DNA from 4 places in the Paenibacillus thiaminolyticus genome. Region 2 is predicted to be linked to each of the others. Evidence: predicted binding sites of a transcription regulator. Region 2 holds the regulator's gene; each other region holds the start of a gene.
What was found. Region 2 encodes Rex, which represses fermentation and respiration genes when NADH is low (regulators of the CRP and FNR family bind a similar motif). Its sites were predicted from a motif close to TTGTGAAATATTTCACAA; they were not measured.
Positions count from the first base shown of each region.

Region 1: the regulator Rex is predicted to act here: its motif matches at 2,248-2,265, upstream of FLT43_RS21260 (flavocytochrome c).
Region 3: the regulator Rex is predicted to act here: its motif matches at 1,905-1,922, upstream of FLT43_RS19130 (cytochrome ubiquinol oxidase subunit I).
Region 4: the regulator Rex is predicted to act here: its motif matches at 1,490-1,507, upstream of FLT43_RS24915 (YwiC-like family protein).

Region 1 is NZ_CP041405.1:4,791,863-4,795,690, reverse strand. It holds gene ahlS (AhlS family quorum-quenching N-acyl homoserine lactonase) at 1-14, opposite strand, end outside; gene FLT43_RS21275 (DUF4241 domain-containing protein) at 227-751, opposite strand; gene FLT43_RS21265 (histidine phosphatase family protein) at 1,507-2,046, opposite strand; gene FLT43_RS21260 (flavocytochrome c) at 2,333-3,828, shown strand, end outside.
Region 2 is NZ_CP041405.1:1,152,409-1,156,236, reverse strand. It holds gene dinG (ATP-dependent DNA helicase DinG) at 1-1,187, shown strand, start outside; gene FLT43_RS05160 (redox-sensing transcriptional repressor Rex) at 1,223-1,870, shown strand; gene FLT43_RS05155 (amidohydrolase) at 1,867-3,177, shown strand; gene FLT43_RS05150 (DUF5590 domain-containing protein) at 3,190-3,711, shown strand.
Region 3 is NZ_CP041405.1:4,280,253-4,284,080, reverse strand. It holds gene FLT43_RS19140 (M42 family metallopeptidase) at 1-38, shown strand, start outside; gene pdxR (MocR-like pyridoxine biosynthesis transcription factor PdxR) at 135-1,574, opposite strand; gene FLT43_RS19130 (cytochrome ubiquinol oxidase subunit I) at 1,982-3,385, shown strand; gene cydB (cytochrome d ubiquinol oxidase subunit II) at 3,369-3,828, shown strand, end outside.
Region 4 is NZ_CP041405.1:5,606,487-5,610,314, reverse strand. It holds gene FLT43_RS24920 (sugar kinase) at 1-460, opposite strand, end outside; gene FLT43_RS24915 (YwiC-like family protein) at 593-1,348, opposite strand; gene FLT43_RS24910 (acyltransferase family protein) at 1,607-2,701, shown strand; gene FLT43_RS24905 (D-arabinono-1,4-lactone oxidase) at 2,752-3,828, opposite strand, start outside.

The sequences.
Region 1 (3,828 bases), 3.0 Mb from region 2:
ATCACATTCGTCATGTTCATTTCCTCCCATGTATAATGTAGGACCCAGGTACACTTCGATTCTATGTTCCAGAATGGAAACTTATAAACTAAACTTGAGACATGACAAAAAAGCATAATAACGTCCATTTACCTTTAGGACATCATTATGCTTGGGCTTTGACCGGATAACTTGAACATCTGCAGCAATCATTGGACGGTACTCCCGTCATATGCATTGCCGCCTCTTACAGATCTGCATCTTTGATGAAAATAATCTTGACTCCAATAATTTGATTCTGTTCATTGGCAGCATAATACGCCGCATAACCCCCATCCCCGAAGCCAGAATGCGAGACTGCGCCACCTTCCATGACACCGGCTTCCTCATCGCTTTCCGTAATGTCGCAGCAGGTTAAATACCAGGCGCTATCCGTATCGGAATCCGTCCCTTGCGCTTCGGAATCCGGAATTCGATACTTGCTGACATCAAAGATGCCCGCTTGACCGCTGTCCACGCCGACAATGAAATTACATCTTACCCATTCGGGTTCATCTGGCTTATCGGCAACCGAACTGTGGAGCGCTATGAGCTTAGCACAAGCTTCGCCCCAATCCCGAACCTCTGTTTTATATACCTGAGCGGCCCACGTACCGTTGCGTACATTGTCCAGCACACCCATGATTATCGTATTCTCATTCAATTCGTAGCAAGGATCGGACACAACCACTTTACCGGATGTAATCTCAAATTGGCCCAATGGAATCATCATGATTCTGGCTCCCTTCTTTTTAAAACACGCCCATTGAAAAAAACTCCTTTACAAACTGCACCATTTCCCTAGACACGTCTATCCGGCAGGCGAAATCCGCAAAACTGCACGATTTCTCCAGACACGCCTATTCGGTAAGCGAAATCCTGCGTAAATACAGCAATTCGATATGGACGGCTTTACCAGAAAGGGAATCCTGCAAAACTGCAGGAATTTCACCCGTTTCGCTTCGGCTTGAAGCAAAAGGGCCTTAAATGATGTAGATTTGCAGCAATTCCTCGGGATGTGGACTCAGTGAGCCGAAATTCCTGTAAAATAGCAGCAATTCCCTCTACATGTGCAAGCCCCAGGAGGCAACGATGCCTCCAGAAGGCAATGGTGCTTCCTGAAGGCAATTATGCCCCCCTGAAGGCGAGGATGCCCCCAGGATCCGACGCGGTCTCTTGGATCCCGTAAAAACAGCCGTTGAGAAGTATATATGAATTTTCGCCACTTCATTTTTTATATAGTGGAGCTCGTCTCTCAGTAGAAAAAATTCTGAGTGCCAAGTTCTAATTGTGTAAATGGACATCTCCACCCCTTCGTAAAAAACAGGGGTTTTCCAACGGCATGGTTACTGGAGGTCAGTGCTGCATCTTGCTCGGTGATATGATCAATCAATCGCTTTAATTCTTTACGATTTACGCCCACAGAGAGCACCGCTTTTCCCTCATAAATCCATTATAACACGCCATAAGCCAGGTCATTTACCATCATTATGTCCATATTCGATGGATGATGGGCGCATCCTGTTCGAAGATTAGATGATATACATCCGGATTGGACAAGGATTCCCACTCCTTGAAGCCGAACCGATCGTCGAAATGCTTCAGCAGCAGTGATATCAGGTTGCCGTGCGATACGATGACGACGTTGTTGTATCCGCTCTCCAGCGCTTCCGCGATTACGCTGCTGGCACGCTTCATCGCCGTATTGCTCGACTCCCCGCCCTCATAACATAAATCTAAATCATCGTATGTCTTCCGAAGCATATCGCGCCAATCGGGATGATTGCTGCCTGACAGCACCCTCTCCGTCAATCTGTCATCCAGAGCGATGGCCATGCCAAGTTGATCGGCGAAGGGCGCTATGGTCCGATAGGCTCTCTCATAAGGACTTGAAATGATATGTTCGATATGTTTGTCCGTCAAAAATTCCGCAAGCTTGTCCGCTTGCTCTACACCGACTGCGGTTAACTGCGCGCCCGGAGCTTGCCCTTCCGCCTGGCAATGCCGCACAACATATACATTTTTCATGAACAATATCCTCCTTATAAGACAATGTGGGTGTTCAGTCATTGGCAGCTTCCGGCTCGGGAAATCCATGTGGAATGGCAGGCGTACGGCCCCTCCGATTCTTTGCAAATGATTATGATAGCATATAGTTCCTGGACTTGGAAGATGCGAGACTCGCCTCATCCTAGAAACCCGATGCATGATCACAGAAAATTCAAAACATTGTGAAAAGAATCACTATGCATGGGGACGATATTATATTAAAATGAAGTGTACTTAACATCATAGAAAAACGGGGGTTGTTATCATGAAAAAGAAAGCAGCAGCAACGCTGATTCTCGTTCTCTCTTTCATGCTCGTGATCGCGGGATGCGGTAGCGGCGGGAACCAGAATCAAAACGAGAGTCAGGGCAATGAAAAACCGGCGGAGTCCCAAGAAACGGAAGCCGTGTCGGGTGCTTCTCAAGCCAACTATACACCTATCGATCAATTACAAGATAAATATGACATCATCATTGTCGGTGCAGGCGGCGCCGGAATGTCTGCCGCGCTTGAAGCCAAAGAAAAAGGCATGAACCCGGTTATTTTCGAAAAAATGCCGATTGCCGGCGGCAATACGATGAAATCATCCTCCGGCATGAATGCTTCCCAGACCAAGTTCCAAAAAGAGCAAGGCATTGAGGATAACAATGATCTATTTTACGAAGAGACATTAAAAGGCGGTCATGGCACGAACGACAAAGAGATGCTTCGTTTCTTCGTTGACAATTCCGCAAGTGCCATCGAATGGCTTGATTCCATCGGAATTCGCTTGAACAATATCACGATTACGGGCGGTATGAACGAGAAGCGCACCCACCGTCCTGAAGACGGCTCCGCAGTGGGTCAATATCTCGTCAACGGCTTGGTGAAAAATGTTCAAGAGAAAGAAATTCCTCTTTTCGTCAATGCGAATGTAACGGAAATTACGGAGAAGGACGGCAAAGTAAACGGCGTTAAGGTCCTCTTCAACAACAACGATGAGAAAACAGTTGCCGCAGATGCTGTCGTTGTGACAAGCGGCGGTTATGGCGCTAACATGGATATGATTGCCGAGGTTCGCTCCGATCTGAAAGGTCTTGTGACAACCAACCAAGAAGGCAGCACCGGCGACGGCATTAAGATGATTGAAAAACTCGGCGGTGTAACGGTAGATATGGATCAAATCCAGGTTCACCCTACGGTACAGCAGGACAACTCCTATCTCATCGGGGAAGCGGTCCGCGGTGAAGGCGCGATCCTGGTGTCTAGCGAGGGCAAGCGGTTCACCAACGAACTGGACACGCGTGACAATGTCACGGCGGCAATCAATAAGCTGCCTGAGAAATCGGCTTATCTTGTATTGGATTCCGGCGTGAAATCCCGCGCTAAAGCGATTGAGCAGTATGAAAAAATGGGCTTTGTCATTCAAGGCGATACACTCGAGGCTTTAGCTCAAGAAATTGGTGTTCCGGCAGATCAGCTAACAGCTACGCTGGATACATGGAACAACGCAGTGAAAAATAAAGAGGATGCCGAATTCGGCAGAACAACGGCGATGGACAACGACTTGTCCGGCGCGCCATACTATGCAATCAAAATCGCCCCTGGAATTCACTACACCATGGGCGGCGTGAAAATCAATACGAATACCGAAGTGTTAAATAAAGACGGCCAGCCTATTCCTGGCTTGTTCGCAGCAGGCGAGCTTACAGGCGGCCTCCACGGTCAAAACCGTATCGGCGGCAACTCCGTTTCCGAGATCATCATCTTCGGCCGCCAAGC
Region 2 (3,828 bases):
CTTCCGGGGAAGCCGGGCAATTCGAGGGCGGGCAGGCGGTGCTGCGCCTCCCGGCCGGCGAGCGTCCGGAGAGCTGGCCCGAGGCGGTAGAGCTGGAGAAATCGATCCACACCCGTCTCAGCGATATTGTGCGCTCGGGCGAGAAGCTGGTCAATGAGTGGAAAGAGGCCGATGACGACGAACTGGAAGGCGTCATCGTCGATATTAGCGGGCTTCTGAAGGATGTAGGCCTGGTCCGCGACGATTTCCGGCTGTTCATGCAAGGATCGGATCCAGAGACGGTCTACTGGATGGAGGGCAACACGCAGTTCAAATTCAAGTCGCTGCAGATGTATGCCGTGCCCGTTGACGTGAGCGAGGCGTTGAACCGTTATTTCTTCGAGCCGAAGAAGAGCGTCATCCTCACTTCAGCCACATTGTCCGTAGATAAGTCCTTCCAGTTCGTGCAGGAGCAAATCGGGCTGATGGAGGCTGCTAACGACGGCAGGCTGCATACGGTCATTCTGCCTTCCCCGTTCAATTACCGGGAGCAGGCGCTGGTCGTTATCCCGCGCGATTTCCCCAGCGTCAAAGGATCATCCGACGCGGTCTTCAATCAGACGCTCGCGAAATCGATCGGGGATGTAGCGCTCGTCACGCGCGGCAGAATGCTCGTCCTGTTCACCTCGTATCGTATGCTCCGGGATGTATACGAGCCGCTGAAGGAGGCGCTGAGCGCGAGCGGCATTCAGGTGCTGGGCCAAGGCATCGACAGCGGGAACCGCAGCAAGCTGACGCGCCGCTTCCGGGAGCAGCCGGCCTCCGTGCTGCTCGGTACGAGCAGCTTCTGGGAAGGGGTCGACATTCCTGGAGACGCGCTGACCTGTCTCGCCATTGTCCGGCTGCCGTTCCAGCCGCCGAACCATCCGCTCGTCGAAGCCAAATGCGACCGGCTGAAGCGCCAGAAGCAGAACCCGTTCCGCAAATATTCGGTTCCGCAGGCGGTTATCCGCTTCAAGCAAGGCTTCGGACGCCTTGTGCGGACCGCTCAGGACAAAGGCATCGTCATCGTGTACGATACACGGGTCATTGAGACGAGCTACGGCAAACATTTCTTATATTCGCTTCCTGGGCCGAAGATGGAGCACATGGCCAATGTGCAGCTGGTGCCCAGAATCGAAGCGTGGTTAAGCGAGCACGAAAAATAGGCGTGTAAGAGCGATGAGGGGGCAACGAAATAGATATGAAAACGTTGAAAATATCAGAAGCTGTCGTTCGCAGACTGCCGGTTTATTTACGTCATCTGATGGAACTGAAGCAGCGAGAGGTTCTGACGGTTTCTTCACAGGATTTGGGTCAGAAGCTGGACCTCAATCCCGCCCAGATTCGCAAAGACTTGGCATATTTCGGCGATTTTGGACGCAAAGGAATTGGGTATGACGTCTCTTACCTGATTCAACAAATCCGCCATATACTGAAGCTGGATCAGATTATTAATGTCGGTCTCGTCGGAGCGGGGAAGCTGGGCCATGCATTGTGCAACTATACGGCATATATGAAGGACAATATGCGGATTGTGGCTGTATTCGACCAGCTGGAGCCGAAGGTAGGCACCGAGATCAACAATCTGCGCGTACAGCCGATGAGCGAGCTGGCGGACACCGTGCGCGAACATAAAATCCGCATCGGAATCATCACCGTACCCGCCTCGGAGGCGCAGCATGTCGCGGAGCAATTCGTCGACGCGGGAGTGGAGGCAATCTTGAACTTCGCTCCGGTTATTCTTCGCGTCCCGCCTCACGTGCGGGTGCATACCGCCGATTTTACGACGGACATGTTCAGTCTGGCCTATTATTTATCCGATGAGAGAAAGGAAGCTCCGGTAGAATGACGACGAAACTTATTATTAGTAACGGGAACTTTGCGTCACTTCGCCCAGGCGCGCAGCACACGGCGGTTACAGGTACGATGGTCATTGAAAATGACATGATTGTCTATGTGGGAGAACATTTGCCGCAAGAGCATGATACGCCCGAGGCGATGCGGATCGACGGCAAGGGGCTGTTCTTCATTCCGGGGCTCATTAATACCCACGGCCATGCGGCGATGTCGCTGCTGCGCGGCTATGGCGATGATATGGTGCTCCAGACGTGGCTGCAAGAGAAAATGTGGCCGATGGAAGCAAAATTCACTGCGGAGGACGTCCGTTGGGGGACGGCGCTCTCGGTTCTAGAAATGCTGAAAGGCGGGACGACGACATTCGTCGATATGTATGACCATATGGATGAGGTGGCCAAGGTCGTCGAGGAATCCGGCATGCGCGCCTGCCTGATGCGCGGCGCGATCGGTCTATGCCCAGAAGACGTGCAGGCAGCGAAGCTGCAGGAAGCCGTTCAATTCGCCCGCGAGTGGCACGGCAAGGCGGACGGCCGCATTACGACGATGCTGGCTCCGCACGCTCCGTATACATGCCCGCCGGGCTTCATCGAGAAGTTCGTGCAGGCGGCGCATGATCTCGATCTTCCGCTGCATACGCATATGTCGGAGACCGCGGCGGAAGTCGCCCAGAATGTCGCGGACTATGGGCTGCGTCCCGTCGCTCATCTGGAGAAGCTCGGCTTCTTCTCGCGCCCTTCCTTCGTGGCGCACGGCGTTCATCTGACCGATGAGGAGATCGAAGTATTGGCTCGCCATGACGTGGCCGTCTCCCATAATCCGGGCAGCAATCTGAAGCTGGCTTCCGGCGTGGCGCGGGTTCCGGAGCTGCTGCGCGCCGGCGTAACCGTATCGCTGGGAACCGACGGGCCGGCAAGCAACAACAATCTGGATATGTTCGAAGAGATGCGCTTGGCTGCCCTGATCCATAAGGGTGTATCCGGCGATCCGACGGCGGTTCCGGCGGCCGAAGCGATGCGTATGGGGACGCTGTACGGAGCGCAGACGCTCCGGGCAGAGAAGCTGGGTCTGCTGGAAGCCGGCATGAAGGCGGATATCGTGGCGGTCAATGTGAACCAGCCGCATTTCGTCCCGCATACCGACTTCGTCTCGCATATGATTTATTCCGCTTCCGCCAAAGACGTCGCTCATGTATGGGTCGACGGGCGCCAAGTGGTTAAGGACGGCCAGTGCCTGACCTTGGACGAAGAGCGCATTCTCTATGAAGCCGAGCGGTGCTTCGAGCGCCTGCTCGAGCGCTGACGGGAGGAGCGCATGGCCAGAAGCCGCAGTCGCCGCCGCCGCAACCGGTGGTTCATCGCCGTGCTGGCGTTCCTCGTGCTTATCCTATTCATTGTCGCCTTGGTAATGTACGTCAATTACATTTATTCCGATGAGCGGGTAAAAGAAGCAGAGATCCTGCAGCGCGCGCAGCAGGAAATGCCGTTGACCGAGGTAAACGGCATTGACAAGAGTATATGGGAAGAAGTCGTCTATGTTATTAATGGGGTCAACCAGGAAGAGAAGGCCGTCTGGGTATGGGTATTTCCCGATCGGGTCACCTCGATCCCGGCAGCCGACAGCGTGGATAAAGCCACGGTGAAGGCCACTATTCATCAGGCGTATCCGGATGCCCGTATCGTGCGGCTGCTGCCCGGATACAAGGATAATCAATATGTGTGGCAAGCCTTCGTCCAGCGTAAGGACGAGCAAGGGACGCGCCGGTATTTTTATCAGTTTTATTCCTTCTATGATGGTTCTCCCTTGGGCGAGATCTATGGATTGCCCAATCAATAGCCAAGGGCAGCTTGGACCTGCTCTTCCATTCCGCACCGCTTCGCTTCAGCGTGTTAACGCCGCTGAAGGGAGGCGGTGCTTTTTGCTGTGCTGGCAGTCATGGAACACTTTACATTC
Region 3 (3,828 bases), 3.1 Mb from region 2:
ACCGCACCACCTATAACACAATTGTCGAACGCTCCTAGCGTTTGGTCGACAATATAGAAGAGCGTGCTCCCGGCCCGGCCGGACGAGCACGCTCTTTTTGTTGATTCTCGCATGAAATCATAAGCTTATCTCATTTATCCTCCTGCGGCCCGGAGCGCTTCCGCGAATAACGCTATGCCGCGGCCGATCTCGCCGGGCTGCGGACGCGCGAACGTGAACCGGACATACCCCGGCTCCGATCCGTACACGCTCCCCGGAACGAAGACGACTCCCCGCCGTATGCTCTCCTCCAGCAGTCTCTCATCGTCGACGGGCCGTCTCATCTTGCACCACAGGTGCAGGCCGCCTTGCGGCAGCGTGTAGGACATCACGCCGGGCAGCTCGTGCTGCAGGGCGTCAAGCAGCAGATTCCGCTTATGAGCCAGCTCCTGCCGCAGCCGAAGCAAATGCCCTTCAAAATGGGGCGAGGCCAGCAATTCCGCCGCAATGCGCTGCGGCAGCACGCTCAGGCCGAAGTCCATCTGCTGCTTCTCGTCCGTCAGCCGGCTCACCACGGATTGGGGAGCGGCCATCCAGCCGATGCGCAAGCCCGAAGCGACGATTTTGGAGAGCGTTCCGATATACAGCACGGTGCTGCCGGCATCGTTTGCTTTGAGTGAAGGCGGCGGGTTGCCCGTGAACGAGGTCAAGCTGAACGGATCGTCCTCGACGATGGGTATCCCCAGATGCCCGCAAATCTCGAGCAGCCGTTCCCGGCGCGCCGGATCAAGTACGCGGCCGGTTGGATTATGAAAATTCGGGTTCACAAATATCATCCGTATCTGATGCTCCCGGTGCAGCGACAGGATCCCTTCGGGACAGACGCCCTTCTCATCAACGGGCAGGCGGAACAATCGCAGGCCTGCCGTATGGAACATCGGGAGCGAATAGTAATAAGACGGGTCTTCGATGGCCACGGCATCGCCCGGGCTTAACAGACGCTTCGTAATCAAGTAGAGCGACTGATGCGATCCCGAAGTGACCAGGATCGAGGATTCCGTGGCCCGAATGCCGCGGTACTGCTTCAAATACGAGGACAGCGCCTGCCGCAGCGGCACATAGCCTTGCGGATGGTCATAGCCCAGATCTTCATGCAGGGCATGCTCGCTCAGCAGCAGCCGGATGGCCTCATTGGGCGATAAATCCGGGGACAGCTCGCCGCTGGCGAAGTCGATGGGCGGACGTCCCGAATCCAGCGCTTGACGGATTAGCCGCAAGCAAGATTCGGGCGGCTGCATGGCTGCGCCGTCATCCACATATTGAAGCCAATCCGGCATATGCTTCGTTGCGGCGCCCCATCGCGATTTGCTTACCCGCGTTCCGCTCCCGACCATGCTTTCGATCATGCCGGAAGCGCGCAATTCCTCGTAGGCTTGCACGACAGTGCTCCGGTTGACGCTGATTTGCCCGGCGAACTTACGCTCCGAGGGGAGCAGGCTTCCCGGCGGGAATTCCCCATAACTTATTCTACGTTCTATATATGCGGCAATCTGCTGATATAAAGGCTGCTTGCTGGAACGATCCGGTTGCCACATCGCGATCCACCTCTTGTTGTGCTTTGTATGTGATTTTTATCACACATCATAAGTATAGCATCTTGTCTATTTCTCCGGTGCAGGCCGATTTCATCGAAACGTTGTCAACTATGTGGCAGTGTGTTGAACATGGATGACTCCGCTCTGTAAAAGTGGATGGCGACACACGGCACCGTCTGGACTATGATCAGGCATAAGCAATCGCTGGCTGGCGCCTGCCTTCGGTGTGGTCGTACAGCTAACGTCCAGGCCACGCGCCGCAAATGATAGGCACCGTTTCCTGAACGCGCGCTACGCCGCGTACAGGCAGCGCAACGAGTGCCGTCTTTTACGTGAACTCATTCACAAAACGCAGGCGCTCGCAGGCCATCTATCAACCAGAACATATTCAGCTAAAGGAGGCCGTTATGGATCAGGTCATTCTCGCACGGATCCAATTTGCATCGACGACGCTATTCCACTACATTTTCGTCCCGATGACGATTGGCCTGGCATTCTTAATCGCCGTATTGGAGACGTTCTACGTCAGGACAGGCAAGGACATTTATAAGCGATCCGCCCAGTTTTGGAGCAAATTATTTCTTATCAATTTTGCGGTCGGTGTCGTCACCGGCATCTTGCAAGAGTTCCAGTTCGGGATGAACTGGTCGAATTATTCCCGCTTCGTCGGCGACGTGTTCGGCCCTTCGCTGGCGATCGAGGGCTTGCTCGCCTTTTTTATGGAGTCTACGTTCATCGGCTTATGGGTGTTCGGCTGGGATCGCTTGTCGAAGCGCGTCCATCTGGCATGCATCTGGCTCGTCTCGATCGGCACGATGCTGTCGGCCTTCTGGATATTGACGGCCAACTCCTTCATGCACGCCCCGGTCGGTTACGTATTCCAGAACGGAAGAGCGGAGATGAGCGATTTCTGGGCGATCATCCGCAATCCGCAGCTATGGCTGCAATTTCCGCATACGTTATTCGCCGCCCTCGCTACCGGCGCGTTCTTCATGGCTGGCGTCAGCGCATGGAAGCTGCTGAAGCGGCACAATCCCGAGATGTTCCGGCTATCGTTCCGCGTCTCGATTACGGTGGCCCTGATCTCCGCCCTGATCGTTGCCTTCATCGGCCATGAGCAAGCCCAGCATCTAATCAAGTCGCAGCCGATGAAGATGGCCGCCGCCGAAGCCTTATGGGACACCAGCGAGGATCCGGCGCCGTTCACGCTGTTCGCCCGCATCGATACGGAGGAGCAAGCAACATCATTCAGACTGCAAGTCCCTTACATGCTGAGCATTCTAGCGCACAACAAGCTGAGCGGCAGCGTGGAAGGGATGAACCAGATCCAAGCGCAATACGAGGAAAAATACGGGCCCGGGAATTACATTCCTTCGGTCAAAATGACCTTCTGGAGCTTCCGCACGATGGTCTTCGCCGGCGGCTTGATGTGTCTGATCGCCATCTACGGCTGGGTGCTGGCCCGTAGACGTAAGCTGGAGCAGCGGCCCTGGTTCTTGAAGCTGATGGTCGGCGCGATCGCCTTCCCATTCCTGGCCAATTCAACCGGATGGCTCATGGCGGAGATGGGACGCCAGCCGTGGGTCGTCTTCGGCGTCATGCGCACCGAAGACGCGATCTCGCCTACCGTGACCGCGGGCGAGCTTCTCTTTTCGCTGATTGCCTTTACCACCATGTATGCGGTTCTGGCAATTATCGACGCGTGTCTGTTCGTGAAGGTTATTCGCAAGGACGGGGATCAGAAGCCGGACGAACTGTCCCGCACCTACGATCCGTTCGGCAAGGAGGATGCACATGCTATCGCTAAATGAATTTTGGTTTATTCTCGTGGCCGTGCTGTTTGTCGGTTTTTTCTTCCTGGAAGGCTTCGACTTCGGCGTCGGCATCACGGCCCGGTTCCTCGGCCGGACTGACCAGGAGCGCCGCATCCTTATCAACACGATCGGCCCGTACTGGGATGCGAATGAAGTATGGCTGATTACGGCCGGAGGCGCCATGTTCGCCGCTTTCCCGGAATGGTACGCCACGTTATTCAGCGGCTTCTACATCCCGTTCGTCGTGCTGCTGCTCGCACTGATCGCCCGCGGCGTCGCCTTTGAATTCCGGGGCAAGATGGACCATGGCGCATGGAAAAAAGCATGGGACGCCGCGATTTTCATCGGCAGCCTGCTCCCGCCCTTCTTACTCGGCGTCGTATTCGCCAACCTGATTCGCGGCGTTCCGATCGACAGCGGCAAGGAAATGCTTGGCAGCT
Region 4 (3,828 bases), 2.2 Mb from region 2:
AGACGGTCTCGGCGCAGCTGTCGCTCAAGGCGCAAGTAATCCCGGTTACATGAAGCAGCCGGGCCGAGCGGATATAGTCCTTGTCCAGATGCCCCGGCGTCATGCGGCTTGCCGCGGAGCCGGCGCGGTAATAATAGACGGATGATTTCCCGGCGATCAGCTCGCGCATCATCAGTCCGGTCGGCGCATCCGGCGCCATCTCGACACGGGAGACATCCACACCTTCGCCGCGAATCGCCTTGACGATATGCCGGCCGAGCGGATCCCGGCCCAGGCGGCCGCACCAGCCGGCCCGGTGTCCGAGGCGGGCCAGCCCGATGGCCACATTGCTCTCCGCTCCCCCGAACGATTTCATTACCGTCTGCGCATATTCCAAGCCCCTCGTGTCTGCGGAGCTGAACAAGGCCATCGCTTCGCCGAACGTGACAACCTCCGGGGCATTTCCTGACAACGCTTTCATTCTGCCGTTTCCTCCTTCTGGTCTGCCATGAAGCTTTGTCCTCTATCTTAATCCGTTGTCTGCCATACCGTCAACGGCCGACGGTATGGCAAACCTGCCATGAACCATTAATTAAGGAACGGATATGACAGGCTACGGAGTGATGACAGCGATTAGCGGAATCGCCGTCACGATGCTGAAGACGATCTCCGCAATACCGACCTGCTTGATCGTTACCTTCTGGCCAGGCATCCAGACCGCGCGCAGGAACAGCGCCACGAACGGGAGGCCCGCCCAGAGGGGAAGCATGAGGCCCACGGCTGCCGCAGCCACGATATGGACGCCGACAGACAAGCCGTAGTACAGCCGGCTCCCTTTCTCGCGAATCATCGTCTTTACATAAAAAATCGTTCCGGCGAAATAGAGCAAGCAAGCGGCAAAGGCCCGCCAGGCCAGGCTCCAATCCGTTCCCCCGCCTGCCTCGTAAGCAATCGGGAGCATCCAGCAAAATTGGAGGACGGCCAAAAAATCATTGAGGAGATGGCGTTCCCGATTGCGCTTGGCGAACGCCGCGTTCAGCAGCAGCAGCGGAACCATGACGGCGCCCATCCACCATATATCCGGCCGCATCACCAATACGGCGCTCCCGGCGAGCGCGCATGCGGCTCCGTATATAATCACCGGGCCTCGATATACGCTGGCCCGTCCGGTCTTGATCCACTGCAGGCCGGCGAACGATCCGCAATAGGCGGCCAGCCAGGCGATTCCGATCCAGGCGTGAATGGCTTGCGGCTTGCTGGCGAACATGCCCGCCGCGAACGGAATGATGAGCATCGCCCACGCTCCGTGCTGATTCGGAATATAAGCCCGCAGAAGCTTCGCTCTGCGGTTGGGATGTTCCTTCGACATCGTTCCTGTCTCCCCCTTGAAAGAAATGTTGCTTCAATCTGCATCTGTACTGTATGTTACTTGAATTGACGGGCGCTGTCTAAGCTTGGGCAGGAACTTTCGCCATTCTGTCAAAAGTGGACGACGCTTTCATCCTGTTTTATGTGACGTAAATCACAATCCCGAAAACGGCGCTATGGTACGTTTACATCGTAAATATAAAGCCGCAGCCAACATAGACAAATCGATGCGCGGCAGGAGTTGTAGGAGGGAAGGACAATGCAGGAGCGCAGGTGGAATCAAGCCTCCTCCGGGTTGAAGTCGGCCGTGTCCTTAAGGAGTGGAGAGACCTTCGGATTGAATTTGCGGTTCATGCTCATTGTATGCGTGTTTATCGCCAATGCGATTGAGCCGCTCATCGGCACCATGCCCGAGTTGAAAAGCTTGTTCGTTTGGATTTTTACGTTTCATATGCCGTTGTTTGTCTTCGTCACGGGCTATTTCGCCCGCAGCAATCTGAACGGCCGTGCAGGCTGGGCCGTGATGAAGCAAATCGGCATCCAGTATGTCATTTTTCAATCATTATATTCGCTGCTCGATGTCACGCTGTTCCACGTTCCGGGAATGAAGCACTCGTTCTTTATTCCGTACCTGCTGTTGTGGTTCTTGATCGGACATTTGATCTGGCGCGCCATCCTGATGCTGTTCAACCGCTGGCAGGTTCGCCATCCGGTCATCCTGGCGGCCATCATCGGTATTGCCGCGGGATTTCTGCCAATAGACGGAGCGTGGCTCGGTCTATCCCGGACGCTGGTCTATCTACCATTCTTCGCGTTCGGATACGTCTTCCGCGACGACGCCATTCAGCGGTTCGCCGCTTCCCGCTACCGGAAGCTGGCCGCAGGCTTGTCCGTCGGATTGCTGATTGTGCTTCTTCTATGGCCGAACGTGCTCCATCCGGAATGGCTGATGAACCATATGACGTTCCGCGAGCTCGGATGGCTGGAGCAATCCCCATGGTATGCCATCGGGATGCGCCTGTTCATATACGCGCTGGAGATTGTCGCATCGGTCGCATTTTTGGCCTGGGTGCCTCTCCATACCGGTTGGATTACCGGATTGGGGCGGCGAACGCTGTACGTGTTCTTGCTCCATGGCCTCATTATCCGGCTGCTTGTCGTCTCCGGACTGTACCATTATATTACGACCGGCCCGCAGGCCGTTCTGCTGATTGCGGCTTCGCTTGCCTGCACCGTGCTGCTGGCGCAGCCCGCCGTACGGTCGCTATGCCGCCCGATTATCGAACCGCATTGGAACGGTCTCGGCGGATGGCACCGCATGTCGGTGTTCCATCGCGGCATGAAGCAGGGTTAACCTTTTATCAACAGCGCCCCGTACGCTTGAAGCGGGGCGCTGTTCTCATGTTACCGGGCGCTTGGCGAGATCAGGCGCGCCACATACCGGTTCAGCAGCACGCCGCGCGGATCCGCCGCTTCTCTGATGCGGGCGGCATCCTTCCACTTCGGATACATGCCAACGAGCTGCGAAGCGGTCCGGGAATGCCATTTGCCCCAATGCGGCCGCCCGTCATAAGCGAGCAGAATCTGCTCCATATCGCGGAAATACGGCTCGTAAGGCATCCCTTTATACATATGAAGCGCGATGTAGGCCGAGTCCCGGCCGTAGGCGGGCGACAGCCAAATATCATCCCCCTTGACATATCGGCATTCGATCGGAAAATGGACGGAATGCCGCCGCCGCTCCAACAGCCGCTTCATCTCCAGCAGGACGGGCCGCATCGCGGCGGCCGGCACGCTGTACTCCATTTCCATGAACTTGACATGCCTTGGCGTCACGAACAAGCGAGCTCCCCGGCCGACCTCGTCGCTGACCGGCACGAAGCGCGCCGACAGGCGGCTGATGCCGCCGCTGAGCCGCGGAGCGATGCGGCATGCTTCCGACATCCCCCAGAACAGGCCGTTCTCCACAGCGTAGGCGCTCCACTCCTTCCATCGGCCGCGCTTCGATGCCGGCGCGTCGGTCGGATTAATCGTCTTCACCTGCGTCCCGCTGGAATAAGGGAACCAGAAAAATTCAAAATGGCGGTTCCCGCCCCGGTATTCCTCCAGCCTCTCCAGCGTCTCTTCCAAGGTCGAGCGGAAGCTGGCGAGCCGCATCCGCTCCGCGGGAACGATCCGCAGTGTCAGCTCGGTCATGATGCCGATCGTCCCGAAGGAGACCTGCATCGCCTTGAAAAGCTCCCTTTTCTCTCCCGTATCTCCTTCGCTAACTTCGGCGATGCTGCCGTTCCCCAGAACGGCACGGATCGCGGTCACCTGGGTGGACAGGCTTCCGAAGCCGCTTCCCGTTCCATGCGTCCCCGTCCCAACCGCGCCCCCGATCGTCTGCCGGTCGATGTCGCCTAGATTCTCCATCGCCCAGCCCCGCTCAAGCAGCCGTCCGCCTAATTCGCGCAGCGTCATGCCGGCCCGCACCGTCAC